Regions from separate parts of the Brevibacillus nigriterrae genome, predicted to be linked through region 2. Evidence: predicted binding sites of a transcription regulator. Region 2 holds the regulator's gene; the other holds the start of a gene.
The links. Region 2 encodes CtsR, which represses protease genes until heat stress. Its sites were predicted from a motif close to ATGGTCAATAAAGGTCAAACA; they were not measured.
Positions count from the first base shown of each region.

Region 1 (15,734 bases), on a different contig from region 2:
AAAGCGCTTGAACCGGATTACACTCGTACGGGAAAAGTGGTTGAAGAGCCTTTCCATGTGGAAGAAGAAAGCCTTCGTACCAAAGTGCTCAAAGTGGTAATGGATGCAGGCAAAGGAGTAAACCTCGAAGAAGCGCATATCATCGTTGCAGGTGGTAAAGGCTTAGGGGATCAAAAAGGCTTTGATCTTTGCCATCAACTGGCTGAAGCACTCGGTGGAACAGTAGGTGCAAGCCGTGACGCAGTTGAAGCTGGTTGGATCGGTCATGAATATCAAATCGGTCAAACAGGTGTTACCGTAACACCGAAAATCTACTTTGCCATCGGTATCTCTGGTGCTGTACAACACGTTGTTGGTATGCAGAACTCCGAGTTGATTATTGCGATCAATAAAGATCCAAATGCTGCTATCTTCCAGGTAGCTACGTACGGAATTGTTGGTGACGCATTCGAAATCGTACCTCTTCTCATCGAAGAATTCAAAAAATGGACTCCACAAAAACAAGTCCAAGAAGTTGCTGCTGCAGCGGAACAGGAAGGGGAGAGCGTACGTGGCTAAACAAAAATTTGACGTAATCGTAGTCGGTGCTGGTCCTGCTGGTACTGCCTGTGCTCTAACTAGTGCCAAAGCTGGCCTCAACGTTCTCTTGATCGAGCGTGGTGAATACCCAGGTGCCAAAAACGTAATGGGTGGAGTATTATATCGTAAACAAACAGAAGAGTTCGTTCCTGAATTCTGGAAAGAAGCTCCAATTGAGCGCCCAGTTATTGAGCAACGCTTCTGGATGTTAGGTGAAGAATCCGTTATGTCCTTTGGTTATAAAGGGATGGAATGGGCAAAAGAACCATATAACTGTTTTACCGTTCTACGTGCGAAGTTCGACCAATGGTTCGCAAACAAAGCAGTAGAAGCAGGAGCTCTTTTGATCAATGAAACAGTTGTAACTGAATGTATCGTGGAAGATGGACGTGTGGTAGGTGTACGCACTGACCGTCCTGATGGCGATGTATATGCTGATGTAGTAGTACTCGCAGACGGGGTTAACTCCCTTCTCTCCAAGCAACTCGGATTCCATAAAGAGATCAAGCCAGATCATGTTGCCTTGGCAGTAATGGAAGTTTTGAAATTGCCTGCTGAAAAAATTGAAGAACGTTTCAACCTTGAACCGAATCAAGGCTGTACGATTGAATTATACGGGGATGCAACGAAAGGTGTAGTGGGTACTGCTTTCCTGTACACCAACAAAGACTCTATCAATATCGGTGTGGGTACCACCCTATCCGGTTTAATTAAATCCAAAATGCGTCCATACGATCTCTTGGAATACGTGAAGAATCACAAAATGATTCAACCGTTGATCAAGGGTAGTGAAGCACAGGAGTATGCAGCACACTTGATTCCAGAGGGTGGCTATCATGCCATTCCAAAAGTAGCAGGAAATGGTGTGTTGGTAGTCGGGGATGCTGCTCAGTTGGTTAACGGTATCCACCGTGAAGGTTCCAACTTGGCGATGACATCCGGTAAACTTGCTGCTGAAACGATCATTTTGGCGAAGAAAGCGGGAGACTTCAGCGAAAATATGCTGGATAGCTACCGTACTCGTCTGATGGATAGCTTTGTTGGTCAAGACTTGAAGAAATACAAGGATGCGACTCATACATTCGAGAACTATCCACAGTACCTCCGTGATTACATCCCGATGATGAACGAAGCAGCCAGTGAGTTCTTCACTGTCGACGGCACATCGAAGAAAGATAAGCAAACTAAGATTCTCAAGTCAATTCGTGAGAAACATGGCACGATGAAGCTGGTAAGTGATATCTATCGAGCATGGAAGGTGATGAAATAATGAGCAAGGTGGAAAAAACAAATACTCTTGAAGCCAAGCAATATCTTGTCCGTTTCCGTGCAAACCATGAATCTCATCTTCACGTCCTTGATCACGATATTTGCGCTACGAAATGTCCGGATAAGCTATGCACGGTTTTCTGCCCGGCAGAAGTGTATAAATGGGAAGACAAGGGACGTATGGCTGTAGGTTATGAAGGATGTCACGAGTGTGGAAGCTGCCGTATTGGCTGCCCGCATCAAAACATCAAGTGGGAATATCCAAAAGGTGGACATGGTATCGTTTTCCGCTTAGCATAGAATCAATTGACCAAAAGACCTGTTTCGATTTAGGAACAGGTCTTTTTGCTTTCTGGCAAACCGGAAGCTCCTTTTTTAGAATATGTAGCTACAACATGGGAAAACCTACAAATAGTCGTGAAGCAGGGAGGTAAACTATGGCCAATCCAAGGAAAGATCTTTCCGACTCTTTATATGAATCCCGTGATGATGCCTTTATGGACATTGATCGCATGGTGAATGAAGGCCTTGGTGGAGGACAGGTAACTGTACAAAATGGGTTGATCGAAGAAACTCAAACTGATACCATGTCGGGTTCCGATAAAATGGAACAGGAAAAAGAATAGGAGGTACATACAGATGGATGTAAATCGTGCTTTACAGATTGTACAGTCTGAAGAAAAGATTCAAGTCATGTATCAAGGAGTTCCCGTCTGGATCGATGGGGTAGAAGAGGCTACTAATACGGTTCGGATTCATCCGGAAAGTGATCCCAAAGATACCAAGCGAGTATCTGTGAAGCTATTGGATGAAAAATAAATAAGAGGGCGGTTCCACAAGTCTAATTTAGACTGAGGGCCGCCCCTTTCTGCTTTTCTTGCTGTATGTACTTCAAAGTCAATTTTATGATTATTTAGCTGGTGTTTTGGTAATCACGTCGTCAATAATACCGTATTCTTTGGCCTGTTGAGCGGACATGAAGTTATCCCGATCTGTATCCTGCGCGATTCGCTCGATTGGCTGCCCTGTTCTCTCTGCGTAAATACTGTTTAAGTGTTCACGCATTTTGATAATGCGTTTAGCTGCAATCTCGATGTCGCTTGCTTGGCCTTGTGCGCCACCCAGTGGTTGGTGAATCATTACCTCGCTGTTAGGAAGGGCATAACGTTTGCCTTTTGCTCCTGCACAAAGCAAGAAGGAACCCATGGAAGCGGCCATACCGATGCAGATCGTAGAAACGTCAGGCTTGATAAATTGCATGGTATCATAAATAGCCATACCAGCAGTAATGGAACCACCGGGACTATTAATGTACAAATGGATATCCTTATCAGGGTCTTCTGCTGCCAAGAATAACAGTTGGGCTACCACGATATTGGATACGACGTCATTGATCGGGGTTCCTAAAAAAATAATCCGATCTTTCAACAGTCGAGAGTAAATATCGTAAGCACGCTCACCACGATTGGTTTGTTCAATTACGGTAGGTATTAGGTTCATGTTCATTCCTCATTCCTCCTCCCTTTACAAGTATCATACAAGAATGGTCAACAAAGGTCAAACATTTCAAAACAATTCTCTCTCTAATGTATCCGAAATGCTGGCAACTTAAACGGCTCTTCGGTTTATCGAACGTATGGTTACAGCAATTGCTCCAAGGAAGAAAATCCAGACTCCAAGATCCAGGAGAAAGCCTACGAACGGAATTTTTAAAAGTCCATACAAGGCAAGGATTCCGAGAAACTCTGCGAAAATGGGATGGATGGGCAAATTGTAGTGCTTCACGATACGTGTGCCTGCCCAGGACCCTACGAAAATTTTTGCCACGAAAAGTAGAATGAGGTAGCTGAACAACAACGTGAGCCCAGTTGGAATACCAATGACGCTGAAGAGTAAAATCAAAATAGCAACAGGAACACTTAAGAAGAAAACCAACCCGAAACCAAATGTCGTTGCTTGTTTGGTATCGAATTGACTATGAATTCGATTCAACGTGCTTCCCAAAAGGAATCGGAGCAACAACCAGACAATAATCGTACTGAGCAGGAACATTAGCACCATAATCAGAGGGATATATTTCGTGTTGTCTTCTTCATCTGGTTCAGCCTTACTGAAATGTTCAGTACCCGATAGGACAGCGCCAGGCTGAATGAGTGCTTTTGATGGGCTGGTATACTCCAGATTTCCATCCACTCGAGCGGTAGAACCCAATTCCAGATGGTTCACAGTTAGTAATGAGGTGCCTCGTCCCAACTTCCCGGCAATCAGCATGTTATTAACGAATCCGTTTGCTTCTTTCTTAACCTCACCGGCCAGATCGAATGTTTCCGAGAAGGTAAGGATGCTGCCATTGACGGTTCCTTTTTCCGTTATTGATGTTTGTTGAGCGAATGACGTGATGTTGCGGGATATAGATCCACTTACAGTAGCATATTGGGTGAAGGCTCGAAGATTTCCATCAATTTTTCCATGAATGTCCGTTTCGGCAGCAAAGGCAATCACGTCACCGTTTACGTTTCCGTTAATCTGTATACTTTCAGCGAAAACATATAGGTCCCCGTTGATTGTTCCGTCGATAATGGCTTTATGAGCACTAAGCACCATATCTCCTTCATGAACCTGATCTGGAGCGAGTATATATTTCTCCTGATCGATGCTGCTCAAAGCATAAACCATGCTACCTGAGCTGATAAACAGCAATAATACTGCCAGCAGGGAACAAGTGAACAATCGTTTCACTCTTTCATCACCCCTTCTGAGTTACCCCAATGAGAACCGGTCGTTCGGAAAAGGTAAGTGAACAGCATGATGCTGAGTGTTATCACACATATTCCGGAGAGGGAATAGATGGTCGAGGCTGAAAAAAACGATGACAAATTTTCACGTAACCAAAACGTAGAGTTCCAAAGAACAGAATGCTGCCAGGCACCCCAAACGGATTGCATCCACCGTATGGTCCAGCCCTGACAGTAGATCGTGCCAATGATAAACATGATCGCAGCTATACCAGCCATCACAAAGCAACGATAAGTTGATTTCATGCACTTTTCTTTGTGAATTTGAGCAATCATTTCAATTTGTTTGGTGGTGGTTTGCGAGAGTGCGATGGGAAAGGAAGTAATGGACAGGCAAAAGGAATGGCAAAAAAAGGACTGTTCTGCTTGCAACCTGGCGAGTGTTGCCTGACAAGATGGGCAATCAAGCAGGTGGCTTGATACTTGCAGATTTTCTTCTGAACGTAATTCTCGGTCGATATACATCATCATGGTCAGTTCATCAATATGCTGCATCGATTACCCTCCTTTGAACATGAGTCTCAAAAAGCTGCTTCAACTCTTTGCGTGCTCTGAATAAACGGGTTCCTACTGTGTTCTTACTCATTCCTACAATTGCTCCAATCTCGTCATAGCTCAGTTGCTCGGTAAAGCGAAGCGTAACAATTAACCTGTCTGTTTCGTCTAGATAGGTTAACAGGCCTTGAAGATGAGCCATAAATTCCTTTTGTATGTAATCGCCTTCAGGATTATTGTCGGTATATGCTGTTTTATGTATTTGATGATGAAGTTGATCATCTTCCATTGTGATCTCCCTCTTCTTTCGCAAGAAATCAATACATGTGTTAGAGACAAGTCGGTATAACCATGAATGAAAAGGGAAAGTCTGATCGTATTTATGCAGGTTCTGAGCGACTTTAAGCCAGACTTCATTGTTCACGTCTTGGGCGTCATGATAAGAATAGATCATCTTCTGAATGATTCGGTAAGCCCTTGTACCAAATAAGTGAACAAGTGAATGAAATGCTGAAGAATTTCCTTGGAGAAACTGTTGAATATGTTGCAATGCTTGCAAATTCATATTGTACAGTTCATCTCGTTGCGACTCATCCATTCGTATACCTCCTTTCGCTTGTTAATTACGAAAGAACACATGGATTAATTTCAAGAATAAATAAGAATCATACTTATCCACAAAGATATCAACAATTTGTTAACAAAAACAAATGTTCGTAGGATGGTTTAAAAGAAAAAGGCAAAAAACCGCATAAAAAGTTGAATGACTTATCCACAGAGTTATGCACATTTTTCACAGGGTAATGATCTGTTGTGGATAAATAAAAAAAGAAGGTGAGCTGTTCACCTTCTTTTTGTGGCTTATTTTTCGCAATGTGGGCACGGTTCGATTTCTTTTGCTTTACATTCCTCACAGTAAATAGGAAGTGGAGTTGTATTGTGTAACATCAATATCTCTCCTTTCGTTGGTTCGAACATTAGGAATTACTCTTAGCCTATCACGATAAAGCTGTAAAGAAAAGTATTTTTGGTTGGCAGCCAGTAAAATGGATGAGAGGTGAGTTGGAATGGTTTGTTCTGTTTATGGCAGTAAATCCACACGACATCATGGTCATGATTGTGTGGGCGACTCCCATTACCTATTTGTATGGGATTTCCGTCTCGTTGGTGATTGACTGGGCTGTGCGCAGATGGGAGATACAAAGCAACTGGAAGGTCGGACACATGTACCTATTTGCAGGTTGCCTGTTTTTCGGAATTTTATACTTGTTTGGGGTATTTGGTTGGGAAATCATGAAATCATCAAACAGGATGGAATGTATGAAGCGATTGTGAATTGCCGGCAATGTGTGAAGGGAGGGTTTGAAGTGGAGTGGGAGATACGTCAATAAAAAAACCAGGTATATAGCACCTAGTTTGTCATCTTATAGATGGTACGTCCGAGAGGATCACTGCACCTAACAACGCTTAAGGTGCAACGGAGGTTTACGTATGGGAAAGAAGGACTTTTTACTCGATAACAGGACCCGTACCGCCTGGACGTGTCCTATCAATTGTGTTGAGAACACGATCAATCATACTCCTGGTGTGTTCAGGATTGTTACCGTTACAACAACTCATTATAACTTCGTAGTATTGAAAACGTTCAAAGGGAAAGTGAACAATGGAGATTGCACACCCGTTTGTTATACCTGTAACACTTTTTTGACTAACACTTACGTTTGAAAACAACCTCGTTCGCCTCAGCTCTTCTGCAATTCTTAGCTTTTGAAGTTCAATGTTTGAATAACTTATACGCCTGCTATACCAATTAAATATTGACATAGATGGTCCTCCTTAATGGATTTCCTTTCCTTACACTCCAGGTATTTTCCATATATTTACACATGAGAATTTTCATATATTATATTTAACTGTGTAGTTTTAGATAATTGTCCATAAAAAAACCTCCGTTTCTTCAACGGAGGCTAACGATTATTATTCAGAACCTAGTTATTATTCGTATAGATGGTACGCCCGAGAGGAATCGAACCTCCGCACGCGGTTCCGGAGACCGCTGCTCTATCCACTGAGCTACGGGCGCAAAATTTAACACAGTAATGACTATTATAGAGGATAGACGTGAAAAAGTAAATCAAAAATGATTTCCTGTTGTACAAGCCATGTAGTGAACAAATTCAAAACTTTTTACCTATCCAAATTTTTGAGATTGGCAGGATAATTGCATGTTAGTTAGAATAATATGCATATAGATATATAGAAACTTGAAAAGGGAGGCGGAGCCAGTATGAATATGGGGTTTGGCTTATATCAAGAACAAACATTAAAACTGGTAATGACGCCGGAGCTTAGACAGGCTATCACAATCTTGCAATATTCCGCCACAGATCTTTTATCATATCTTCAAGAACAAGCAGCAGAGAATCCGGTAATTGAACTGCACGAAGTAAGTGCGACTGCTGAACGTTTGGAGCAGAAACGCCCAACCGAACGAGTAGAAATTGATTGGAAAGAAATCGCACAGAATCAAGATCGCAGCGATTATTCTGTGAATAAAAATGAAAGCACTTACAATCCGCTCGATTATGTTCAAGCTTCCGATAAAACCCTTTATGATTACTTGACCTCACAACTTGGCTTCACAAAGGGACTGACCTCTTCCCAGAAACAAATGGGACTTTTCTTGATCGGGAATATCAATGAAAAAGGGTATCTGGAAGTGAGTCTGGAGGAAGCCAGTCAACGATTGGGTGTATCGATACTTGAGCTCGAACCTGTTTTGACCATCATTCAACGGTTTGATCCTGTTGGCGTAGGTGCACGCAATCTGGAAGAGTGTCTGGTTTTGCAACTTCAGTATGAAGGCTACAATGATGAACACACGATTGCAGTTGTTCTTGATCACCTTCAGGATTTGGCAAACAATCGTTTTTCACGAATTGCTGAAAAGTTGCAAATCACGGTTCAGCAAGTTCAGGAAATCGCAGATGTTGTAAAGACGCTGAATCCCAGACCAGGAGCAGCTTATGGAGCAGGGGAGACCCGGTATATCGTCCCTGATGTAGCCGTAGAAAAAATATCCGGTGAATACGTGGTATTCGTCAATGATGTTTCTACGCCTCGCCTATCGATTAATCGTTTTTACGAAAAGATGCTCAAAGAAAACAAGACACAGGAAGAGGCAAAGCAATTTATTCATGATAAACTGAATGCAGCGATCTGGTTAGCGAAAAGCCTGGAGCAACGGCGATTGACTCTGCTTAAAGTAACGCAAGCCATTGTGGAAATGCAACGGGAGTTCTTTGATCGTGGTGTTCATTATTTGAAACCGATGACGCAAAAAGAGATCGCTGAAAAAGTGAACCTGCATGAATCAACAGTGAGCAGAGCGACAAGCAATAAGTACGTCCAGACGCCTCGTGGTGTTTTTGAATTAAAGTACTTTTTCACATCCGCCCTGACTACTGCCTCCGGTGAATCTGCCTCTTCTGAAAGTGTGAAGAAGCGGATTAAAGCACTGATTGATGCAGAAGACAGGAAGCAGCCGCTATCCGATCAAAAATTATCGGAACTGCTGGACAAAGAAGGCATTGAAATCTCAAGGAGAACGGTTGCCAAATATCGTGAAGAGATGATGATTGCCTCTTCTGCCAAAAGGAAACGATATTGATATAGAGAGGCAGAGTGGTTGAAAATGGAGAGACTTCCATTTCAAATCGTTTTATATGGACGTCCGGGATGTCACTTGTGTGATGATGTGGAGAAATTGATCAAGCGGGTCGGGAGGGAGTTTCCCTTGATCCTTACACTGGTTGACATCACCGGAGACGATGAGTTGCACCAGAAACACATGTTTACAATCCCGGTGGTCGCCATTGACGGTGAAGAAGTGTTTCCTTCCGTTACCTCTGTAGTGACGGAGTATGAATTTCGAGAAGAACTGACCCGTCGTGCTCGCTTGTTTGCGTAAGCTTTTATAGATGGACTTGTAACGAAATGGAATTTGCGTTACTATACATGTATAGAGGCTTTTCTTTTTTTTGCTCTATGTGGGACAAAAAATGTATAACCGGGACCGAAATAGTCCCTATTCTCCAAAAGGAGATGAGGTATGCGCCAGCTAATCGAGGTACAGAAAAAACTAGTGCCTGATCTTATGGATGTCCTTCGCAAAAGATTTACGCTGCTGCAATCCATTTACCACCTGCAACCAATTGGACGAAGAGCGTTGGCTCAGACCATGCAGACGACAGAGCGGATTCTTCGTGCGGAAGTGGACCTGTTAAAAGAAATGGGGCTACTCGATGTATCGCCCGCAGGAATGAGCTGCACTGTTGAAGGAATCAGGGTCTTGGAACAAATGGAGGAAATGGCAGAAGACATTTTTGGTCTGAACGAACTGTCTCGTCTGCTGCAACAACGACTCGATGTAGAGCAAGTCGTGGTCGTGCCTGGTAACGCTGATATTTCAGACGGTGTGAAACAGGAACTTGGCAGAGCAGGCGCACGAATTTTGAAACAGACCGTGCGTGAGGGTGATGTCGTTGCTGTTACCGGAGGTTCGACGATTGCCAGTGTTGCTTCCCATTTAACTCCATCGGCAGTGCTCCGCAGTGTACAGTTTGTACCTGCCCGTGGGGGACTTGGTGAGAAAGCAGAACTTCAGGCCAACACACTTGTATCCCTGATGGCAGCGAAAACGGGTGGAACGTATCGCTTGTTGCACGTTCCAGATCGATTGGGACCGGATGCATTTCATACACTTGTAGCAGAGCCGCAGGTAGCAGAAGTGCTTTCGCTAGTTCGATCTTCCCGAGTGGTCCTGCACGGAATCGGTGATGCCATTACGATGGCAAAACGACGGCAGTACGGAACAGAGGAATTGTTGGAATTACATCGCTTGGGAGCAGTTTCGGAGGCTTTCGGTTACTATTTCAATGACAAAGGTGAGATTGTACATCGGATGCCGACGATTGGGCTTCAGTTGGAAGATGTTAAGGAAGCAGAAGTAGTCATTTCCATCGCAGGCGGAAGCAGCAAAGCACACGCAATTCTTTCCTTTGCCAAGCATAAGTGCCAAAATATACTTATTACGGATGAGGGAGCAGCAAGAGCACTCCTTGAAAAGACCGTGTAAGGAAGGATGACAGGCACTGATGAGCCTCTTGTATTATGTCCCAATAGCAACATTAATCCTGGGTATTCTATTTTCGTTACTACTTGATTTCCCCATTCCGGCAATATTAGCAGTTACGATTCTTGTTACGCTTTTCGTCGGGAAGAGATTAGGGCATCTCTTACACAGTCAAATTCGAGCTGGATTGCAAGGAATCAAGCAAACGAAGCCTGTCTTATATATTCTGGCACTTGTCGGAATATTAATCCCACTGCTGATGATGAGTGGGACGATTCCCGGGATTATTTACTACGGGTTAGGGGTCGTAAATATAAGTTATTTGCTGGTCATTGGCTTTCTTTTAACTTCACTTGTTTCGTATCTGCTTGGGACATCGGTGGGCACACTAAGCACGATTGGTCTTTCGATCGTTGGAATTGCCCATGCTTCACAGATATCCCTTGCCATGGTGGCTGGAGCGTTGATATCCGGGGCGATGGTCGGGGAGCGTTTCTCGCCTGTATCGAGTAGCAGGCTTCTGGCGATCAGCAGCATCGAAGGAGATGCAGAGCGAATCAGTAGCATTTCAAGAAAAACAGGTCTGCTTGCCTTTGGTGTTACTGGACTGCTCTTTCTTGGATTGGATATTTTTCGCACGAACGGAGCAGGAACGGATATCATCGAGAATTACCAACACTTGCTACAAACACATTTTCCGATATCCTTACTCTCATTGGCGCCACTAGCAGCGATTATCGGTTCATTTTTGTTTCGAATAAAGGCAATCCCTTCCCTTCTTATTGGGATTATGGTCTCATTTGTACTTATGGTTTTGCAAAGGCCAATAGGGATCCAAGAATTTGTCTCATCGATGTTTCTCGGATTTGATTTGAATTCGGGGACTGTGCTGGATGAACTGGTTCACGGCGGTGGCATGATACCAATTTTGACCGTTTTGTTGCTCATTGCTCTGGCGGGTTTTCTGAACGGTATCTTGCAAAATGCGAATCTTTTGAAACCGATTGTCGACAAACTGATGGGTAATACAGATAAAATGGGAAACCTAGTTTTCAAAAGTGTTGGGCTCTCGTTGTTGGTCATTATCATCAGTTGCAATCAAACCATTCCCTTACTCATTCTTGGCAGTACCTTGTATCGGCGATTTGCTCAATTTCCGAATGGAAAAGAGCTTCTCGGTAGAACCTTACTAGATGCAACGATGGTAATGCCTGTGTTGGTTCCGTGGAATGGGTTATCGATGGTTATGAGCGTCACATTAGGGGTTAAGACAACAGAAGCTCTCCCATTTCTATGGTTTGCCCTTTTATTACCAATTATCACGATTCTTTTCAGTTATTTCGATAACTCACATAAATTTGGGACGAAAAACACCAAAGATTTTCACGTAAATAAAGAGGAGGTTTTTTAACATGGTAAAAGTAGGGATTAATGGTTTCGGACGAATTGGACGTAACGTATTTCGTGCAGCAGTAGGTAATCCAAATCTTGAGATCGTAGCAATCAATGACTTAACAGATGCTAAAACATTGGCTCATTTGTTAAAATACGACAGCGTTCATGGTGTTCTCGATTTGCCAGTAGAAGTATCCGGGAGCAACCTGATTGTCGGTGGCAGAGAAATTAAGGTATTGGCTGAGCGTGACCCGGCTCAACTCAAATGGGGCGAGTACGGTGTTGAGATCGTAATTGAATCGACAGGTCGTTTCACAAAACGTGAAGATGCAGCGAAACACCTGGAAGGCGGAGCGAAAAAAGTAATTATCTCCGCACCTGCAACAAATGAAGATATTACTGTGGTAATGGGTGTTAACCACGAGCAATATGATCCAGCTCAGCACACGGTTATCTCTAACGCATCTTGTACTACGAACTGCTTGGCTCCATTTGCAAAAGTTCTTTTGGAGAAATACGGTATCGTCCGTGGCTTGATGACGACTGTTCACTCCTATACCAATGACCAACAAATTCTTGACCTGCCGCACAAAGACCTTCGTCGTGCTCGTGCAGCGGCTGAGAACATCATCCCAACATCTACAGGTGCTGCTAAAGCAGTTTCCTTGGTACTTCCAGAGCTCAAAGGCAAATTGAATGGTATGGCGATGCGTGTGCCAACGCCGAACGTTTCTGTTGTTGACTTGGTAGTTGAAGTGAAGCAAGATGTTACGGTTGAAGAAGTGAATGCAGCATTGAAGGAAGCAGCAGAAGGTCCGCTGAAAGGCGTGCTGGCATACTCTGACGAGCCGCTCGTTTCTTCTGACTACATTGGTAACCCGACTTCCTCTACAATTGATGCTTTATCTACGATGGTGATCGATGGAAACATGGTGAAAGTAGTTGCTTGGTATGATAATGAGTGGGGTTACTCAAACCGTGTAATTGACTTATGCGAATATGTTGCACAGCGTGGCCTCTAAACCTTACAATAGTTACGGTGTGAATAGCGAAAGGGAGAGGAACCTCTCCCTTTTCACGTGCCTTATCATTGAATAAATATTGGTTTTGCCAAGCCGAGGAGGACCCGTCCGTGAACAAAAAGTCGATCCGAGAAGTAGAACTGTCAGGAAAACGTATTTTTTGCCGTGTGGATTTCAACGTACCCATGCAAGATGGTGTAATAACGGATGACACGCGTATTCGTGCAGCACTCCCTACGATTCAATATCTGGTTGAACAAGGGGCTAAAGTCATTTTAGCCAGTCACTTTGGTCGTCCAAAAGGAAAAGTAGTTGATGAGATGAGACTTACTCCAGTTGGTGTACATCTCTCCACATTACTTGGTAAAGCAGTTAAGAAGGTTGATGATTCAATTGGTTCGGAAGTGGAGCAAGCTGTGTCAGCTATGCAAAACGGGGATGTACTTTTATTAGAAAACGTTCGTTTCCACGCAGGTGAAGAGAAAAACGATCCTGAGTTGGCTCAAAGCTTCGCAAAGTTAGCGGATGTGTTCGTTAATGATGCTTTCGGAGCGGCTCACCGTGCACATGCATCTACTGCGGGAATTGCTCAATACATACCGGCTGTTGCTGGACTATTAATGGAAAAGGAAATCGAGTTTTTAGGTGGAGCGCTGTCCAATCCGAAGCGTCCATTCACTGCGATTATCGGCGGAGCAAAAGTGAAAGATAAAATCGCTGTAATTGAGAACTTGCTGACCAAAGTGGATACGCTGATCATCGGTGGCGGCATGGCGAATACTTTTATCAAAGCACAGGGCCACGGTGTTGGTTCTTCCCTTTGTGAAGATGATAAGCTGGAACTGGCACAAAGCTTGATGGCACAAGCAAAAGAACGAGGTGTTCAATTGCTGATGCCAGTTGATGTCATCGTTGCAGACAAATTTGCTGCGGATGCCAACACGCAGGTTGTTGCTATTGATGCGATTCCAGATGGTTGGATGGCTCTCGATGTAGGACCAAAGAGTGTTGAATCATTCCGAAATGCAATCCAGGCTTCCGAGACCATCATCTGGAATGGACCGATGGGTGTATTTGAAATGGATGCTTTTGCTAAAGGTACAATTGGTGTAGCAGAAGCGATGGCAGACTCCACAGGAATGACGATTATTGGTGGCGGAGACTCTGTAGCTGCCGTTGAAAAAGCGCATGTCGCTGAGAAGATGTCGCACATTTCCACTGGCGGAGGTGCTTCTCTGGAGTTCATGGAGGGCAAAGACCTGCCAGGTGTAACTGCGTTGCAAGATAAATAAAAAAGAATGATTGGGAGGATAACTGGGATGAGAATGCCTATATTGGCAGGAAATTGGAAAATGTTCAAGACGATTGCAGAAGCAACACAGTTTGCCAATCAATTGTTGGCTACTGATCCAATTCCTCATGTGGAAAAGGTGATTTGTGCACCTTTTACAGCATTACCTGCTCTTGCTCAAGTGTTGAAAGGCAGCGAATATGCACTTGGGGCTCAAAATATGCACTTTGAAGAACAAGGGGCGTTTACAGGAGAAATCAGTCCTTTAATGCTTGCTGAACTTGGTGTCGAATATGTCATTCTTGGTCACTCCGAGCGCAGACAGTATTTTAATGAAACAGACGAAACGGTGAACAAGAAAGTGAAAGCAGCGTTGGCTCACGACTTGATTCCGATTGTATGTGTGGGTGAATCGCTGGAGGAGTATGAAGCGGGACAGACGGAAGCGGTAGTAAGCCGTCAGACAAAGCTCGCTCTTGCTGACATCAGCAAGGAACAATTGGCTACTCTCGTAATCGCTTATGAACCGATCTGGGCAATCGGAACAGGGAAGTCGTCTTCTGCTGAAGAGGCAAATCGTACAATCAGCTACATCCGTCAAGTGATCGCAAGTCAGTTTGATCAGGAAGCAGCCGACTCCGTTCGAATCCAGTATGGTGGCAGCGTCAAACCAGATAATGTAGCGAATTACCTTTCTCAGTCAGATATTGACGGAGCCCTTGTTGGCGGAGCCAGTTTGACTGTAGAAGGATACACCAGCTTGCTGGCTGGGGTAAGCGCAGCTAGGGGGTAAGTGAGATGGCGAATCGTCCGAAACCTGTTGCTTTGATTATTTTGGATGGATTTGGATTGCGTTCCGAAGAATACGGCAATGCTGTAGCTCAAGCGAACAAACCAAACTATGATCGCTTTTGGACTTCTTACCCACACGCCACTTTGCAAGCAAGCGGGCTTTCTGTTGGCTTGCCTGAAGGACAGATGGGTAATTCTGAAGTAGGTCATTTGAATATCGGTGCGGGACGTGTTGTTTATCAGGATTTGACCCGTATCACCAAAGAAATTCGAGAAGGTGAGTTCTTTACGAATGAGACACTTCTCGGAGCGATTGCGCATTGCAAACAAAAAGGAACGAAACTTCACTTGTTCGGTTTGCTCTCAGATGGTGGCGTGCATAGTCACATTTCTCATCTGTTTGCCATCTTGGAATTGGCTCAACAGGAAGATTTCCATGATGTCTATATTCACGCCTTCCTGGATGGCCGTGATGTTGCACCGGACAGTGCAGTTGGCTATATCGAAGAGTTGCAAGCAAAAATGAGCGAACTTGGAGTAGGGAAACTCGCTACTGTACAAGGACGCTACTACGCAATGGACAGGGACAAGCGCTGGGAACGGGTAGAGAAGGCGTATCGTGCCATGGTGTATGGCGATGCCCCTCACTATACCGACCCAGTAAAAGCGGTCAAAGAATCCTATGAGAAGTCGATTATGGATGAGTTTGTCATGCCGACCGTAATTGTCGATGAGCAAGGAGAACCAGTTGGAAAAGTGATGAACGAAGATGCGATTATCTTCTTCAACTTCCGTCCTGACCGAGCCATCCAGATGTCTCAGGCGTTTACAAACGAAGACTTCCGTGGATTTGATCGGGGAGAAGGCAGACCGCAACATCTGTATTTTGTATGCTTCACTCACTTTTCCGAAACCGTTGATGGTTATGTAGCCTATAAACCGACCAATCTGGATAATACATT
Region 1 is NZ_JBNCMT010000021.1:8,602-24,335, forward strand. It holds gene ACPW7N_RS15855 (electron transfer flavoprotein subunit alpha/FixB family protein) at 1-558, shown strand, start outside; gene ACPW7N_RS15860 (FAD-dependent oxidoreductase) at 551-1,849, shown strand; gene ACPW7N_RS15865 (ferredoxin family protein) at 1,831-2,148, shown strand; gene ACPW7N_RS15870 (hypothetical protein) at 2,286-2,474, shown strand; gene ACPW7N_RS15875 (H-type small acid-soluble spore protein) at 2,488-2,667, shown strand; gene clpP (ATP-dependent Clp endopeptidase proteolytic subunit ClpP) at 2,758-3,348, opposite strand; gene ACPW7N_RS15885 (bactofilin family protein) at 3,457-4,587, opposite strand; gene ACPW7N_RS15890 (anti-sigma factor family protein) at 4,584-5,138, opposite strand; gene ACPW7N_RS15895 (RNA polymerase sigma factor) at 5,125-5,736, opposite strand; gene ACPW7N_RS15900 (hypothetical protein) at 6,201-6,473, shown strand; tRNA gene ACPW7N_RS15905 (tRNA-Arg) at 7,147-7,221, opposite strand; gene rpoN (RNA polymerase factor sigma-54) at 7,426-8,808, shown strand; gene ACPW7N_RS15915 (glutaredoxin family protein) at 8,833-9,108, shown strand; gene ACPW7N_RS15920 (sugar-binding transcriptional regulator) at 9,250-10,275, shown strand; gene ACPW7N_RS15925 (Na+/H+ antiporter NhaC family protein) at 10,295-11,683, shown strand; gene gap (type I glyceraldehyde-3-phosphate dehydrogenase) at 11,685-12,689, shown strand; gene ACPW7N_RS15935 (phosphoglycerate kinase) at 12,800-13,981, shown strand; gene tpiA (triose-phosphate isomerase) at 14,009-14,773, shown strand; gene gpmI (2,3-bisphosphoglycerate-independent phosphoglycerate mutase) at 14,779-15,734, shown strand, end outside.
Region 1: a site for CtsR is predicted at 3,392-3,412, ahead of clpP (ATP-dependent Clp endopeptidase proteolytic subunit ClpP). Genes of this name have one in related genera too.

Region 2 (15,734 bases):
CGCGCTGCAGGATCTCGCTCCATTACAGCTTCTATATCTTGTTTGATAGCTCGCCACATGAGAATGCCCCCCTGTCCATTGAAGCCTTTCCGATTTAAAGTTTGACGCCCCAAGTAAAAAACCGCCTCCATTGCCTATGAACAGGCAACAGAGACGGTGTTATCCGCGGTTCCACTCTGCTTAAGTCTACATCAATTACTTGTTGTACGACTTCGCTTTTGACCCCTGTAACGGTGGGTATCCGATACACCATACTTCACGCGAATGACAACCAACTGATTCGCTTGTTTCTGGTGATAGCTCCCAGGTGCATTTCCACAAGTTCGTGACAGATGACTCCCACCCCATGTCATCCTCTCTAGGGACAATCCCTTGTGTACTTCTCCTGTTCATAGCTTTCTGAATTCTATGGTTAGAGGTTATTCAAAAAGTCCGGGAAACATAGCTGTCGAATTTCTGCGTTACCTTGCCCCTCCGCTGCTCACGTAGACTTACCTACGCTCCGCTGCTCGGTACTACGGCGCCTTGAACTTCGAGGCTCTGTTTGTCCTCCTTTTTGAATTAGATCTATTTGATCTTCTTAGCTATTTACTACACGATCAATACGGTTCAATACTTGTTCACGTCCAATCAAGTAAAGCGATTGACCCAAATCACGGCCGTGAATTTGACCCGTAATCGCAACTCGAACCGGCATGAACAATGCTTTTCCCTTGTGGCCTGTTTCTTTTTGAACAGCTTTCAAGGCTGCATTAATCGTATCGACAGTATATTCTGGTGCTGCTTCAAGGTGATTCTTGAATGCAGTGAGAACAACCGGAACCTGCTCTTCCTTGAGAACGTCCTTCGCTTCTTCATCGTACACCACTTCTTCCAGGAAGAAAAGGGCTGACAACGGCACAATTTGTGCACAGTAGGACATTTGTTCCTGATAGAGACCAACGATTCCACGAACTCGTTCCAACTCTTCAGCAGAAGGGTTTTCTTCAACGAATCCTGCTTTTTGAAGATGTGGTAGACACATATCTACAATCACATCAAGCGGCTTTTGTTTAATGTAGTGGTTGTTCATCCAGTTCATCTTGGTTGAATCAAATACAGCAGGTGATTTATTCACTCGCTCAAGAGAGAAGAGATCAATAATCTTCTCTTTGGAGAAAATCTCTTCTTCTCCACCTGGGGACCACCCTAATAAAACAAGGAAGTTCACAATCGCTTCTGGCAAGAAGCCTAGATCACGGTACTGTTCAATGAATTGAATGATGCTTTCATCACGCTTACTCATTTTCTTGCCATCTTGGTTCAAGATTAAGGCAAGGTGAGCAAATTGCGGCGGCTCCCAGCCAAATGCTTCGTAAATCATCAACTGGCGCGGGGTATTGGAAAGATGCTCTTCACCGCGAACTACGTGCGAGATCTTCATCAGGTAATCATCGATAACAACCGCAAAGTTATACGTCGGAATGCCATCTGGTCGACAGATCACGAAGTCTCCCATTTCTTTGGAATCAAACGTTACTTGTCCACGAATAATGTCGTTAACTACGTAGCTCTTATCATCCGGCACACGGAAATGGATAGCCGGGACTCGACCTTCCGCTTCGTATTCAGCCTTTTGCTCAGCCGATACATTACGGTGTCTCTCGGAGATACGAGGAGTTTCTCCACGAGCGATTTGTTCTTCACGCTCTGCATCCAGTTCTTCTTTGGTTGCGTAACAGTAATACGCTTTTCCTTCTTCTAACAACTGGTCTATGTATTTACGGAAAATATCAAGGCGTTCCATTTGTCGGTATGGCGCATAAGGTCCACCAACATCCTCGCCCTCATCCCATTCAACACCGAGCCATTTGAGGTTTTCCATTTGTTTCTCAGCCGCATTCTCTACGTTGCGAGTTTGGTCTGTATCTTCAATTCGCACGATGAACTTGCCACCGTTGCGTCGTGCATACAAATAATTGAATAATGCCGTACGTGCCCCTCCGATATGCAAGTGCCCAGTCGGACTCGGAGCGTACCGCAAGCGAAACTCATTTGCCATGTTGACACCTTCCTTATCGATCTCTAACAATTCATGTCATCCATGATACACCCAGTATCATCCCTTGACAAGCAAACAAACAGCCTGTGAAGCAATCCCTTCACCACGACCAGTGAAGCCAAGCTTTTCAGTCGTTGTCGCCTTCACATTGATTTGGGATAGATCATCTGCTTCCAATGCCTGGGCAAGTACCTCTCGCATCTGTGGAATGTGCGGTGCCATCTTCGGTGCTTGTGCAATAATTGTTGCATCCACATTGCCCAGCTTGTATCCTTTTTGCTTTACAAGCCCCCATACGTGAACAAGCAATTTCAGACTGTCCGCATCCTTAAATGCCGGATCTGTGTCAGGAAAGTGACGACCAATATCCCCTTCTCCAATCGCGCCCAGAATCGCATCAGTAATGGCATGCAGCAGCACATCTGCATCGGAGTGCCCAAGCAGCCCTTTTTCGTAAGGAATGGTTACTCCGCCAATAATCAACGGTCTGCCTTCCACCAATTGATGCACGTCAAATCCTTGCCCGATCCTCATCTACCGCTCCTGCTCCCTTCTTTTCCGCAAAATCTCTTGTCCAAACCACAAGTCATCTGGAGTCGTAATTTTAATATTCTCGTAGCTACCCTGCAAAATAGATACAGGGGCACCTAGCCATTCTACCAACATGGCATCATCAGTCCCGATCTGTCCGGACTGTAAGGCCTTTTGGTGAGCCTCCCGCAGCAGTGAAACGCGAAAAGCTTGTGGGGTCTGAATAGCCCACAAGCTCTCACGCGCAGGAGTAGATTCGACGATTCCAGCATGATTCACAACTTTTATCGTATCTTTCACAGGTACCGCCAACACAATTGCGTTATCTTGACGGACCCTGGAAATAATCGCGTTGATTTGCTCGGAAGTAATAAATGGGCGTGCCGCATCGTGAACCAGAACAAAGTGAGTAGCATGATCCAACACCTCAAGTCCAGCCCGAACACTGTCCTGTCGTTCGGCCCCACCGAGTGTAACTTTTACTTGCTCTTTGAAAGGGACAGTATCAAGCCATTGACTCACTGCTGCCTGATCCTGTTCACTAACCACCAGAATCACTTCCTGTATCTCCGGGTGAGTAACGAATCGCTCAACCGTATGAGCCAGGATGCTTTTCCCTTCGAGCTCCAGCCACAGCTTGTTTCTCTTGGCTCCCATCCGTTTGCCGGACCCAGCCGCAACGATTACAACCCCAACATCCACACGAATCCTCTCCACATTCCTGCAATCACTTTTCTATAATGCTTTCTCAAGCAACTTCGGCTTAGCAAAAATCATGCGACCCGCCGAAGTCTGCAATACACTTGTTACCAACACTTCGATGTCAGAACCAATATAATCACGGCCACCTTCAACGACGATCATTGTTCCATCGTCCAGATAAGCAACACCTTGGCCGTATTCCTTACCATCCTTGATCACCTGAACCGTCAACTCTTCACCCGGCAATACAACTGGTTTCACTGCATTGGCTAAATCGTTAATATTGAGAACCTGAACTCCCTGCAATTCACAAACCTTATTCAGGTTAAAATCATTTGTAACGACTTTGCCGTTTAGTACTTTAGCCAACTTGATCAGTTTGCTGTCAACTTCAGCAACATCTTCGAAGTCACCTTCCCAGATCTGCACCTTCACTTTAAGTTCCTTTTGAATTTTGTTCAAAATATCGAGACCCCGACGACCACGATTGCGCTTCAAGATATCGGAAGAGTCAGCGATATGCTGTAATTCCTCGAGAACAAAACCTGGAATGACCAAAGCTCCCTCAATAAACCCTGTTCGGCAAATATCCGCAATACGACCGTCAATAATCACACTCGTATCAAGAATTTTGTGCTCCACATTCGAAGCGATACCACTTGCTTCTTTCTTTGCCTTGTCTTTGCGGCCAAGGGAGAATACCGCCATAATCTCATCACGCTTGCGCAAACCTACCTGGAATCCTAAGTAGCCAAGCAGTACCGATACGATCAATGGCAAAAAGTCTTTAATCACCGGAATCTTAAGGCTGCTGATGGGTAGGAATAATAAAAAAGCAGGGATAAGTCCAATAATCAGTCCCATCGCACCAAACATCACGTCTGCAATCGGCAGCTTCAACAGCATTTCTTCGCCCCAATGAACGGTGTCAACGATGTAATCAACCACCCATTTAGCCATTGCGAAAAAGAGCAATGCACCTAGAAGAGCACCAATATACTCCACTCCTGGTAACACCCCAAAATTCAGCATGGAGTTCAGAAGCTCGAACAAATCAGGACCAAACGTATATCCTAATCCGCCCCCAATAATTACGAAAAACACTTGAAAAACCCTGTTTAGCATGGATTCACCTCCTTTTATTAATATAGACAGAAGACCGCAAGAAAAAACCTGTTACATAAAGATGATTTGTTTCTGAAAAACGTCTCGACGTTTTTCATTAAAGTGGATGTGACCGCATGCGGTCAGCAAAAACGGTTATGACCGTTTTTGTGTCATGTAACTTAATCCTCACTATAGCAAATATTTTTTTAGCATGTCAAATGAGCACAAGATTTTAACATATTATTCAAATGTCAGTCAATATAGATAATCCTTACCCACATTTTTGAATTTGACAGGTCAAATATCCGCTCCGTATAATAAATCCAGAAAGGTGTTAAAAGATTCTGAAAACGTCTTGAAACATCCCTATTCCGAGGTGATTTCATTGGATAAAACGATACTCGACCAATTTCAAGAACAAGTTTCTGATTTGTTAATCCGCCACAGAAGCATTCTCGATGTGATCTCCAAAACCCAGGAATCAACCGCTCGTGTGAACCGTGCAGTAACCAAAGCCGTTACAGAATGTGGTTGTATCGAGGTTTCTGGAACAAAACAACCATACGATAATGCCAAAAGCTTGAATGAAAATCGTCCACAGCTCGATACCCATGTACATGGGAAACTGTGCGAGCATTGCCAGGAAGTGTTGGTTGCCGAACTCGGCAAAAATCTGTTTTATTTAACGGCACTCTGCAATACAGTTGATATTAATCTGAACGAAGTGATAAAGAGTGAACAGAAGCGTTTGAATACGTTGGGCGTCTTTAACATGTCGTAAACAAAAGTTGGGCATACCAATAGTACGAACCAACCGGTACAAAGGTTGCAAAAAATTACAGAAAATATTTTATTAAAAAACAAACCCGCAGAGGTCATCTGCGGGTTTCATTTTTGCTATTCGAACGGGATTGTCTTATCTTCGCTGGTGTTCCCTTTTTTCGTTTTTTTAATCAAAAAGTCAACGTTTTTTTTTATTCCGTACAGTGCGTACAAAGCCAATGGCAAGAATACGATTTTCGGGAACTGTTGAGGGAATTTGATGGCTACGATCACAACGATTGCCACAATGATTGGTGTTATCCAGTATGCCGCCTTAGGGATTCCTACTTTCTTGAAGTTCGGATACTTCACTTTGGAAACCATCAGGAAAGCAAGAAGGAGCATTCCAATCGCCAATACACCAATTGGGAAAAAGTTGTGATACAACGCTAACGTGGCTAAAACACCACCTGCAGCCGTAATAGGTAGTCCAATAAAATAACCTGGCACTCCCGCCTGAACATTAAAACGTGCCAGACGCAGGGCACCACAGATTGGAAATACAGCCGTGATAAAGATTCCCGCAATATCAAGATGTTGGAGTGTAACGACGTACATAATAAATGCAGGAGCGACTCCAAACGTAATGACATCGGATAGAGAATCCAGTTCCTTACCAAACTCACTTTGAGCATTTAACAAACGAGCTACTCGCCCGTCCAAACCATCTAACAACATGCCGATGATGACGGTTATCGCAGCATAATCAACGTATTCATTTCCTTGAAAAGCAAGGATGATGGCTACGATACCTAAGAATAGATTGCCTACAGTCAGCATATTCGGCAATGCTTTTACGAGCATAAGTACCTCCTGCTTTCACCGCTATTTTGGATAATGCCTTAATACTAGTGTAATCTATATGTGTCTGTCAATGAACAACTGCTCCTGAATCCTGCGCAACCCATCTTTTATTGCTCGGGCCCTAACCTCTCCGATCCCGTCTACTTCATCCAGTTCTTCAATGGTTGCCATCATAATTTGAGGCAGCGTCCTGAAGTGTTCAACCAGATTGGAGATGACGACGGCCGGGAGACGGGTGACCTTGTTCAATATTCGATAACCACGTGGGGAAACCGGTTCTTCCAATGGATTGGAAATGACAGAGTAGCCCAATAGCGAAATAATCGGTTCTGTCAGGTGAAGCTCTTCGACTGACATTTTTTGCAGTTCTTTCAACAGCTCTTTGGGATCAACTTTACCGTCCCTGTAGTAATCACTAATCAACATTTTTGCTTCTTCTTCAATGTTCCCAACCAATTCGTTCAACTGCATACTGATCAGGCGGCCTTCTGTTCCTAACTCATTAATAAACTTAATAATTTCTGCTCGAATTCTCAAGACCATTTCGATTCTTTGCATGACAAGAACAACTTCATGGATCGTAACTAGTTCTTCAAACTCAAGAGCGCCCAAATTCGTTAATGCTTGGTCAAGTACAGATTTGTATTTTTCCAGTGTTTGAATGGCTTGGTTTGCTTTTGTCAGGATGACACCAATATCTCGGAGCACATAACGGAAACTCCCCTGATACAGGGTAATGACATTGCGTCTTTGGGAGATGGCGATAACCAGGTGATTGGTCTGTTTCGCTGTTCTCTCTGCGGTCCTGTGTCTCGTCCCTGTCTCATTGGAAGAGATGGTTGAAGCAGGAATGAGCTGTGTGTTGGAATAGAGAATTCGTTTGGCGTCTTCACTTACTATAATCGCCCCATCCATCTTTGCTAATTCATATAAATTAGCTGGAGAAAACTCACAATTAATGGAAAATCCGCCGTCAACAATTCCTTTCATCTCGGAACCATATCCAACTACGATTAACGCTCCTGTTTTCGCACGCAAAATATTCTCTAAACCTTCACGTAAAGGTGTGCCCGGAGCGACGAAACGCAGAACACCGCTCAGTTTTGTATCTTTTTTTAACGTTTCCAACACCCCGTTCACCCCCTCATAACCTCACGCAAGGCTTCCTCCACAGATCTTACTCCGATCACCTCTATGTCAGTGAACGCTTCAATTCCTCTGATATTTTTTTCAGGAATGATCACTCGTTTGAACCCAAGCTTCTCTGCTTCTCTGATCCGTTGTTCAATTCTAGATACCCCTCGAACTTCACCTGTCAAACCAATTTCACCAATTACTACATCGTGAGAATTGGTCGGCTGATCACGGAAACTGCTTGCAATGCTGATGGCAATGGCCAAATCAATGGCAGGCTCATCCAGTCTCACGCCACCTGCTACATTCACATAGGCATCTTGATTCTGCAACATCAACCCGACTCGCTTTTCCAAAACAGCCATAATCATTGCTACCCGTTGATGCTCTACCCCAGTAGCCATTCTGCGAGGTGTAACAAAGCTGGTAGGCGAAACCAATGCTTGCAGCTCTACTAAAACAGGGCGAGTTCCTTCAATGCTTGCAACAACGGTAGACCCAGCAACACCAACTGGTCGTTCAGCCAGAAAAATTTCTGATGGATTGGCCACTTCAGCCAGACCACGTTCTTTCATCTCAAATATGCCGATTTCATTGGTTGAGCCAAAGCGATTTTTCACAGCTCTCAGGATGCGAAACGTATTGTGTCGCTCGCCTTCAAAATACAACACGGCATCCACCATATGCTCCAGCATACGAGGCCCTGCGATAGCCCCCTCCTTGGTCACGTGACCGACGATAAAGGTAGCAATTCCTCTTCCTTTAGCAATACGCATGAGATGTGCAGTTGTTTCACGAACTTGCGCAACACTACCAGCAGCAGAAGTAATCGTAGGGTGGTAAACGGTCTGAATAGAGTCAACAATCATTACTACCGGAGCCACATTAGTGATTTGCTGTTCGATTAACTCCAGATCCGTCTCAGCAACCACGTACAAATTTGGTGTTTGGACTCCTAAGCGATCCGCTCGGAGCTTGATCTGCTTTACTGATTCTTCTCCGGAAATATAGAGCACTCGATGGCCCTGATGAGCAATAGCTACAGAGGTTTGTAACAACAAGGTAGACTTACCGATACCCGGATCTCCACCAACCAGAATTAAGGAACCGGAAACAAGCCCCCCACCTAATACACGATTCAATTCATCCATTGTCGTATTCAAGCGAGGTTCTTCATCGCTCTCCACAGAAGTGAGTGGTTGCGCAACTTGTTTTACCGAACCGGCACTAGAAAATCCTGAGTGCACGGACGGTTTTGACTGAATTTCTTCAACTAAGGTATTCCAATTATTACATCCGGGGCATTTACCTAACCACTTCGGACTTTCATACCCGCACTCCTGACAAACAAACTTTGTTTTCGACTTTGACATACATATACTCCTGACGGCCCATTTTCATGCTTATTGATCGCAAAAGCGTGCAATTTCTAATTTATACTGTAACCGATAACCAGTGGCAAGAGCAAAGAAAAATCCCCAAGAAATTGGGGATTTTTTACTCATTTATTTTGTTGATGTTTCCATGCGTTTAACCACCAGTTTGCCTTCCTCTGCGTCGATGGTTACCGTGTCACCTCTACTAATGGTTCCTTTAAGCAATTCTTCGGATAAACGGTCTTCGATATTGCGCTGGATCGCACGGCGTAGTGGACGTGCACCATACGCTGGATCAAAGCCTTCCTTGGCTAATACCTTCTTCGCTTCTTCCGTAAGCGCCAAGTCGATTGATTGCTCTTTCAGACGTTTGCGCAATTCGTCTGTCATGAGAGAAACAATTTGCTCGATATGCTCTTGCTCCAGAGAGTGGAACACAATTACCTCGTCGATACGGTTGAGGAATTCAGGACGGAAGCTGCGTTTGAGCTCATCCATCACTTTGTCCTTCATATCCTGATATTTCTTCTCTGTATCACCAGTGGTAAAGCCAAGAGAAGTGTTCTTCTTGATCATGTTCGCTCCCACGTTGGAAGTCATGATAACGACCGTGTTGCGGAAGTCAACTGTGCGTCCCTTGGAGTCGGTGAGACGACCATCGTCCAGCACCTGCAAGAGAATATTGAACACATCAGGATGTGCTTTTTCAATCTCGTCAAGCAGGATGACAGAGTACGGTTTACGGCGTACTTTTTCTGTTAATTGACCGCCTTCATCATATCCTACATATCCTGGAGGCGCCCCTACAAGACGAGCCGTAGAATGTTTCTCCATATACTCAGACATATCGATGCGGATCATAGAGTCTTCATCGCCGAACAATGCTTCAGCTACTGCACGGGCAAGCTCTGTTTTACCCACACCAGTAGGACCTAAGAAGATAAAGGAACCGATCGGACGTTTCGGGTCCTTGAGACCAGCACGTGCACGACGTACAGCTCGGGAAATGGATTTCACTGCTTCGTCTTGACCGATGACACGATCATGCAGAATCTCTTCCATTTTCAACAAACGCTCGGTCTCTTCTTCTTTCAGCTTCACAACCGGAATTCCCGTCCAGTTCGCCACGACATGAGCAATATCTTCTGGAGTAACTTCCATATTCAGCTTGCCTTGACGTTCTTTCCAGTCTTTCTTGGTAGTCTCCAGCTCTTCACGAAGCTTTTGCTCCTGATCACGAAGCGCTGCTGCTTCCTCGAATTCCTGGGATTGTACTGCTGCGTCCTTTTCCTTGCGAACTTCTTCCAGTCGGGTTTCCAATTCTTTAAGATTAGGCGGAACTGTGAAGGATTGAAGTCTTACTTTAGAAGCAGCTTCATCCACCAAGTCAATTGCTTTATCCGGCAAGAAGCGGTCAGTAATATAGCGGTCGGATAAACGAACAGCTTGCTCGATGGCATCATCCGTAATTTTCACACGATGATGAGCTTCATAGCGATCACGCAAACCGTGTAAAATCTTGATGGCATCATCGACTGTTGGTTCATTTACCTGGATTGGTTGGAAACGACGCTCCAACGCAGCATCCTTTTCGATATATTTGCGGTATTCATCGAGAGTTGTTGCCCCAACACATTGCAACTCGCCACGTGCCAGTGCGGGCTTCAGGATGTTGGAAGCATCAATGGCGCCCTCTGCTCCCCCTGCACCGATTAACGTGTGCAACTCGTCAATGAACAGAATAATGTTACCCGCTTGTCGAATCTCATCCATGATTTTCTTCAGACGATCTTCGAATTCACCACGATATTTGGTACCAGCAACAACTGTACCCATATCAAGTGTCATGACCCGTTTTTCACGAAGGGTTTCCGGGATTTCATTGTTGACGATTTTTTGCGCCAAGCCTTCTGCAATTGCTGTTTTACCAACACCTGGCTCCCCGATTAATACTGGGTTATTTTTGGTGCGTCGGCTAAGTACTTGTATGACACGCTCGATTTCTTTTTGACGGCCGATAACGGGATCTAATCCACCTTCGCGGGCAATCGCAGTGAGATCACGTGCCAAACTGTCCAACGTTGGTGTATTAGCGGCAACCGCATTACCGGACGGTTGATGGGATGCCATCATTTCGGAGCTGCCGAGAAGCTGCAGTACTTGCTGACGAGCTTTGTTCAGACTGACACCCAAATTATTGAGAATTCTTGCTGCTACTCCTTCGCCCTCACGAATCAGGCCTAACAGGATATGCTCAGTACCTACGTACGTATGACCCAGTTTGCGGGCTTCATCCATAGATAACTCAATAACCTTTTTGGCACGCGGTGTGTAATTGATGTTGCTTGGCTGTTCAGCTCCACGTCCAATCAGTGACTCTACTTCACTTTGAATTTTGTCCAGACCCAGACCTAACGCCTGGAGAGCTTTTGCAGCGATGCCGTCTCCTTCCCGAATGAGGCCTAACAATACATGCTCTGTACCAATATCCTTATGCCCTAAACGGACTGCTTCTTCCTGTGCGAGTGCCAGTACTTTCTGTGCACGCTCTGTAAAACGACCAAACATCATGTGACATACACCTCCACTAAAGAATCATTTGAACGACTCGATTTATAGAGCTAGTTCAAAAAGGAGGACAAACAGAGCCTCGAAGTTCAAGGCGCGGAAGTCCCGAGCAGCGGAACATCGTGAGCTGCGGAACGGGGCAATCAAACTTCGAACGCTATGTTTCCCGGACTTTTTGAACTTCCTCTTATATTGGTTTCTCGACGGACAATCGCTCTCTGATGAGCCTAGCCCTTCGTTCATCCCTTTGCTCGGGAGTTAATTTCTGCCCCGCATGCTGTTGAAGAAAACCTGGCTGTGTCATCACAAGCAATTCATTCAACGTAAGCGCCGACAGATTCTTAATAATTCCCAAATCAATTCCTAATCTAACATCGGATAAGCGCTGTGCTGCTTCTTTCGACTCTACAGTACGAGCATAAAGCAGGATTCCATATGAGCGGCATATCCGGTCTTCCAACGCTGTTCGTGAGTTTTCCAGCAAATATTGGCGTGCGGTGCGTTCCTGCTCGACAATCTGACTAGCTACGCTGTACAGGTTAGAAAGAATATCCGATTCAGACATTCCGAGCGTAACCTGGTTGGATAGCTGAAACAAATTGCCGAGAGCTTCACTGCCCTCTCCGTACAGTCCACGAACAACTAATCCGACTTGATTGATTGCTTGTAGTATATGACTGATTTGCTTTGTCATTACGAGAGCAGGAAGATGCAACATGACTGATGCGCGAATTCCTGTCCCTACATTGGTTGGACAACTGGTAAGGTACCCTCGTTTTTCATCAAAAGCATAATCTACATACTTCTCAAAAATATCATCTATACTGGTAGCTGTTTCCCATGCTTCTGTCAGTTGAAACCCGGGCATCAGCACCTGTACGCGAATATGATCTTCCTCGTTGACCATAATGCTAACTGATTCGTCTTCATTCAGGAGAACTGCGCCTTTTCTCGATTCTTGAGCCAGATTAGGACTGATCAGATGCTTCTCAACGAGCACTCGTTTTTCTAACGGACTGAGTTCTTCCATTTTGAGCAGTTCAACAGGCCCTTTATTCTTCATTTCCCCCTGACTCATTACCTCAATCACCTTTTTAACAACTTCTTCGGCTTGCGAATCAGTTGCCAATAAAGGAAACGGATGATGACGAAGGTTGCGGGCAATGCGTATGCGTGTACTGATTACAATATCTGAGTCGGGACCTGTTCCTTTCATCCAATTACTCCATGGATGCTGCATAAATCGTTGCAAGGACATGAATCTCACCTCCTCATGAGTCACCTTGACTAATCTTTTGTTCTAGAGAACGAATCCGGTCACGTATTTCAGCAGCTTTCTCGAATTCTTCTGAAGCAATGTACTGCTGTAATGCTTTCTTGAGTTGTTCGAGGTCTTTGCGAATTTTGATCTGTCCGCCAGTTCTTTCAGGCACTTTACCGATGTGGTTAGTATTGCCATGTATACGTCGGAACAACGGATCAAGTCGTTCGCCAAAATGATTGTAACAATCACTGCACCCGAACCGACCACTTTTACTAAACTGCGAATATGTCAAACCACAAGTTTCACAACGGAGCGGTTTGGTTTGTGTAGATAATGACTGATTGGATAGTGTTGTCCCTTTATTCATTGGATCGAAGTTTAACAAGCCGGACAGGAGGTTGTTAATGCTAAAGTTATTGAACCCAGGAATCATGTTCCCCTTCTCTTTGGCACATACCTCACACAAATGAGTTTCCGTCTTTTCTCCGTTGACGATTTTGGTTAGGTGCAGTGTCGCAGGTCTTTTCGCGCACTCTTCACAATTCATACCATTCACCCCTTACCAATGGCTACAATGGACTTTACTTGACTAAAATGGAAGTGATCATATGCTTCAGTATATTGGCCCTTAGTCGATCGCGTAACGGGCTATCGATAAGAAGCACATTACGGGAAGTGGCAATTTTCATCAGCCCACATTCTCTCGGACTAATTAGCCCATCTTCTAAAAGTCGTTCAATGATTGCATTCCCGACTCCTTGCGTAATACTGTCGCCAATCAATTCTTCCGTTAAAAGTTGTTGAAGCTTCATATTACTTACGACTTGAACCTTACGAATCCGAATATATCCTCCTCCACCTCTTTTACTTTCGACAAGGTAACCTTTCTCAACAGTAAATCTCGTATTGATTACATAATTGATTTGGGAAGGAACACACTGAAACAGTTCGGCCAGCTCGCTGCGTTGGATCTCAATCCAGCTTTCAGGACTATTCTGCAGGATGCCTTTGAGATGTTGCTCGATTATGTCCGAAATGTTCCGCATTGTACTCTCGCCCCCCTTTGCTTAACAAAGATACCTGCTTCTGACTCTGAAAGAGATGAAGTAGTCAAATAAATTGACTTTGACTATATTTGACTTTAATTATAATTACTTTTTACCCTTTCCGCAAGTGGTCTTGTGCCCTCCACTATTTTTAACGAAATTACTTAACTTGAAACAAAGAAAAAAAGAACCACTCCCCAGGGAATGGCTCTCTTGTGTCAAGTTGTATGTAAAACAGGAAAAGGTAGATGTGTGATGAGTTGGTCAAATTGGGTAATAATCTGGTCTGCCTGCTCCAACTCTCCTGGCTTGGCAAATCCGAAGTCACAGCCGATGGTAAGCAATTGATTTGCCTTTCCGGCCTCCACATCAGAACGACGGTCTCCAACCATTACTGCCTGTTGAATACCGTAGTCATTGATCAGTTGACGGACGAGATCATTTTTCGACTTCGTCTGAAATCTCCCTGCTGAATAAAGATCGGTAAACACTGCCTTTAATCCAAAATGCTCACAAACCGCATCGATATACTTCTCTAATCCGTTGCTTGCAACAAATAATGAAATATCCTTGCTTTTTAATTCCCGCAGTACCTCTCGGACACCAGGGTAAAGATCGGTGATGCCTTCTTTTAATAAATCCAATTCGTGCTTGAGCATTAAACGGTCTGCCACGAGTTTTACTTCGTGATTGGCATCAGGCAAAAGGGTTTTCCACAAGTCCTCAAGTGTCATCCCTAGAACGTTCGTCAATTCGCTCTCCGTTGGTGTACGACCATCCCAAAGCTGTTGCTTGCGTAAGTCGTCAAATGTTCGCAGAAAAGCAGGAGTTGCCAGTTTCTCTGTTTGCAATAACGTGCCATCCATATCAAATAAGACGGCGTACTGTATGGTCATGTAACGATCCCACTCCTTCAGTTCTCTAACGCTTCATTTCCATGTCGTTCAAAATAAAATGGGTAATTTGTTCTGCAGCATCCGGTTTGGCGATGATTTTATCCATTTGCTTCATACTCTCTACCTTGGTGTTATTGACCAGCAATTCCTCGATAAAGTATATCAGTTGCTCTGTGACGTTAGCATGTACAGCACAGCCATTGTTTAGCAGAAAATGGCTGTTTCTCTCTTCTTGTCCTGGCAGTGGGTTGTAAATGATCATCGGAACCGCTTTACTCAACACCTCAGCCGATGTCAATCCGCCTGACTTGGTTACGATAAGATCAGAGATCTCCAGGTATTCATGGAAATTGGTTACGTATTTCAATGGTGCTACTTCATGTTTATACTGATAGCTTGTCACCTTTTTAAACAACTTTTCATTTGTTCCGGTCAACACAAAGACTTTGAGCGGCTGCTGAATCGATTCAATTCCTTGCAGCACTTGATCCATCGGGCCTAATCCCAATCCTCCACCCGATAAAATCATTACTTTTTGTTCTGGTTTTACACCAAATTTGCTCGTCAGATCACATTTGTCCAAAGGATCGCTAAACTTGCTCATGATGGGGATTCCCAATGGTTTGAACTTATGATGCGGCTGCTGATAAATATCGACAAGATAATACAGTTGTTCGTGCCCGATAAAATAATAATTAACATGGTGATTGATCCAGGAAGGATGAATCGTATAGTCTGTAATAATTGTATAGATAGGCTCTTTCCAATCATTTCGTCCTTTTAAAACGGATAACATACAACTCGCAAACGGGTGAGTAGCAATAAATGCATCCGGGTTGACACTGTTAATCAGCTTCTTCAGCTTGTTTGCTAATAATTTATTCATGATTACATTCATGTCAAAGAAACGAGACCGTTCCGAATTGTGGTAGATTCTCCCCCACATTTTCGGTGATAGCTTCAGCAAATTCGTATAACTTTCCAACAAAATTTTGTGGAAAGTGGGGCTGATATATTCTAATGTATCGATAATCATTGACGTGTAACCACTTTCCGCCAAGCTCTCCTGCATTGCTCTAGCTGCCTGGTTGTGCCCGTTACCAATCGAGGCGGAAAAGATTAAAATCTTCTTCATTTACTATTCTCCTTCGTTGGCCTTCCATGCCCGTTACCAGTTTCAACCATCAATGTACTACCATGTTATTCTAGGACTGATTCGTTTGGCAAGTGTAACTAGAGTACTACTTATCGTCATAAGCGCTTTTATAAACAAAAAACCCCAACTTAGCAGTTGAGGAGTTATTCTTATCAATATCTGATGCAACTAGCCATCATCCGAAGTTGCACTTTCAAAACTGGATATGCAGAGGTAAATTCGCTAAGAGATATACGTGGATAAGTCCTCGACCGATTAGTATTCGTCAGCTCCATGCGTTACCGCAC
Region 2 is NZ_JBNCMT010000031.1:53,621-69,354, forward strand. It holds gene cysE (serine O-acetyltransferase) at 1-59, opposite strand, end outside; T-box leader at 147-402, opposite strand; gene gltX (glutamate--tRNA ligase) at 581-2,041, opposite strand; gene ispF (2-C-methyl-D-erythritol 2,4-cyclodiphosphate synthase) at 2,099-2,575, opposite strand; gene ispD (2-C-methyl-D-erythritol 4-phosphate cytidylyltransferase) at 2,576-3,274, opposite strand; gene ACPW7N_RS20420 (PIN/TRAM domain-containing protein) at 3,308-4,399, opposite strand; gene ACPW7N_RS20425 (nucleoside triphosphate pyrophosphohydrolase family protein) at 4,767-5,162, shown strand; gene pssA (CDP-diacylglycerol--serine O-phosphatidyltransferase) at 5,279-6,007, opposite strand; gene disA (DNA integrity scanning diadenylate cyclase DisA) at 6,062-7,138, opposite strand; gene radA (DNA repair protein RadA) at 7,144-8,514, opposite strand; gene ACPW7N_RS20445 (ATP-dependent Clp protease ATP-binding subunit) at 8,647-11,088, opposite strand; gene mcsB (protein-arginine kinase McsB) at 11,273-12,343, opposite strand; gene mcsA (protein-arginine kinase activator protein McsA) at 12,357-12,896, opposite strand; gene ACPW7N_RS20460 (CtsR family transcriptional regulator) at 12,931-13,395, opposite strand; gene ACPW7N_RS20465 (HAD-IA family hydrolase) at 13,614-14,291, opposite strand; gene ACPW7N_RS20470 (MGDG synthase family glycosyltransferase) at 14,317-15,426, opposite strand.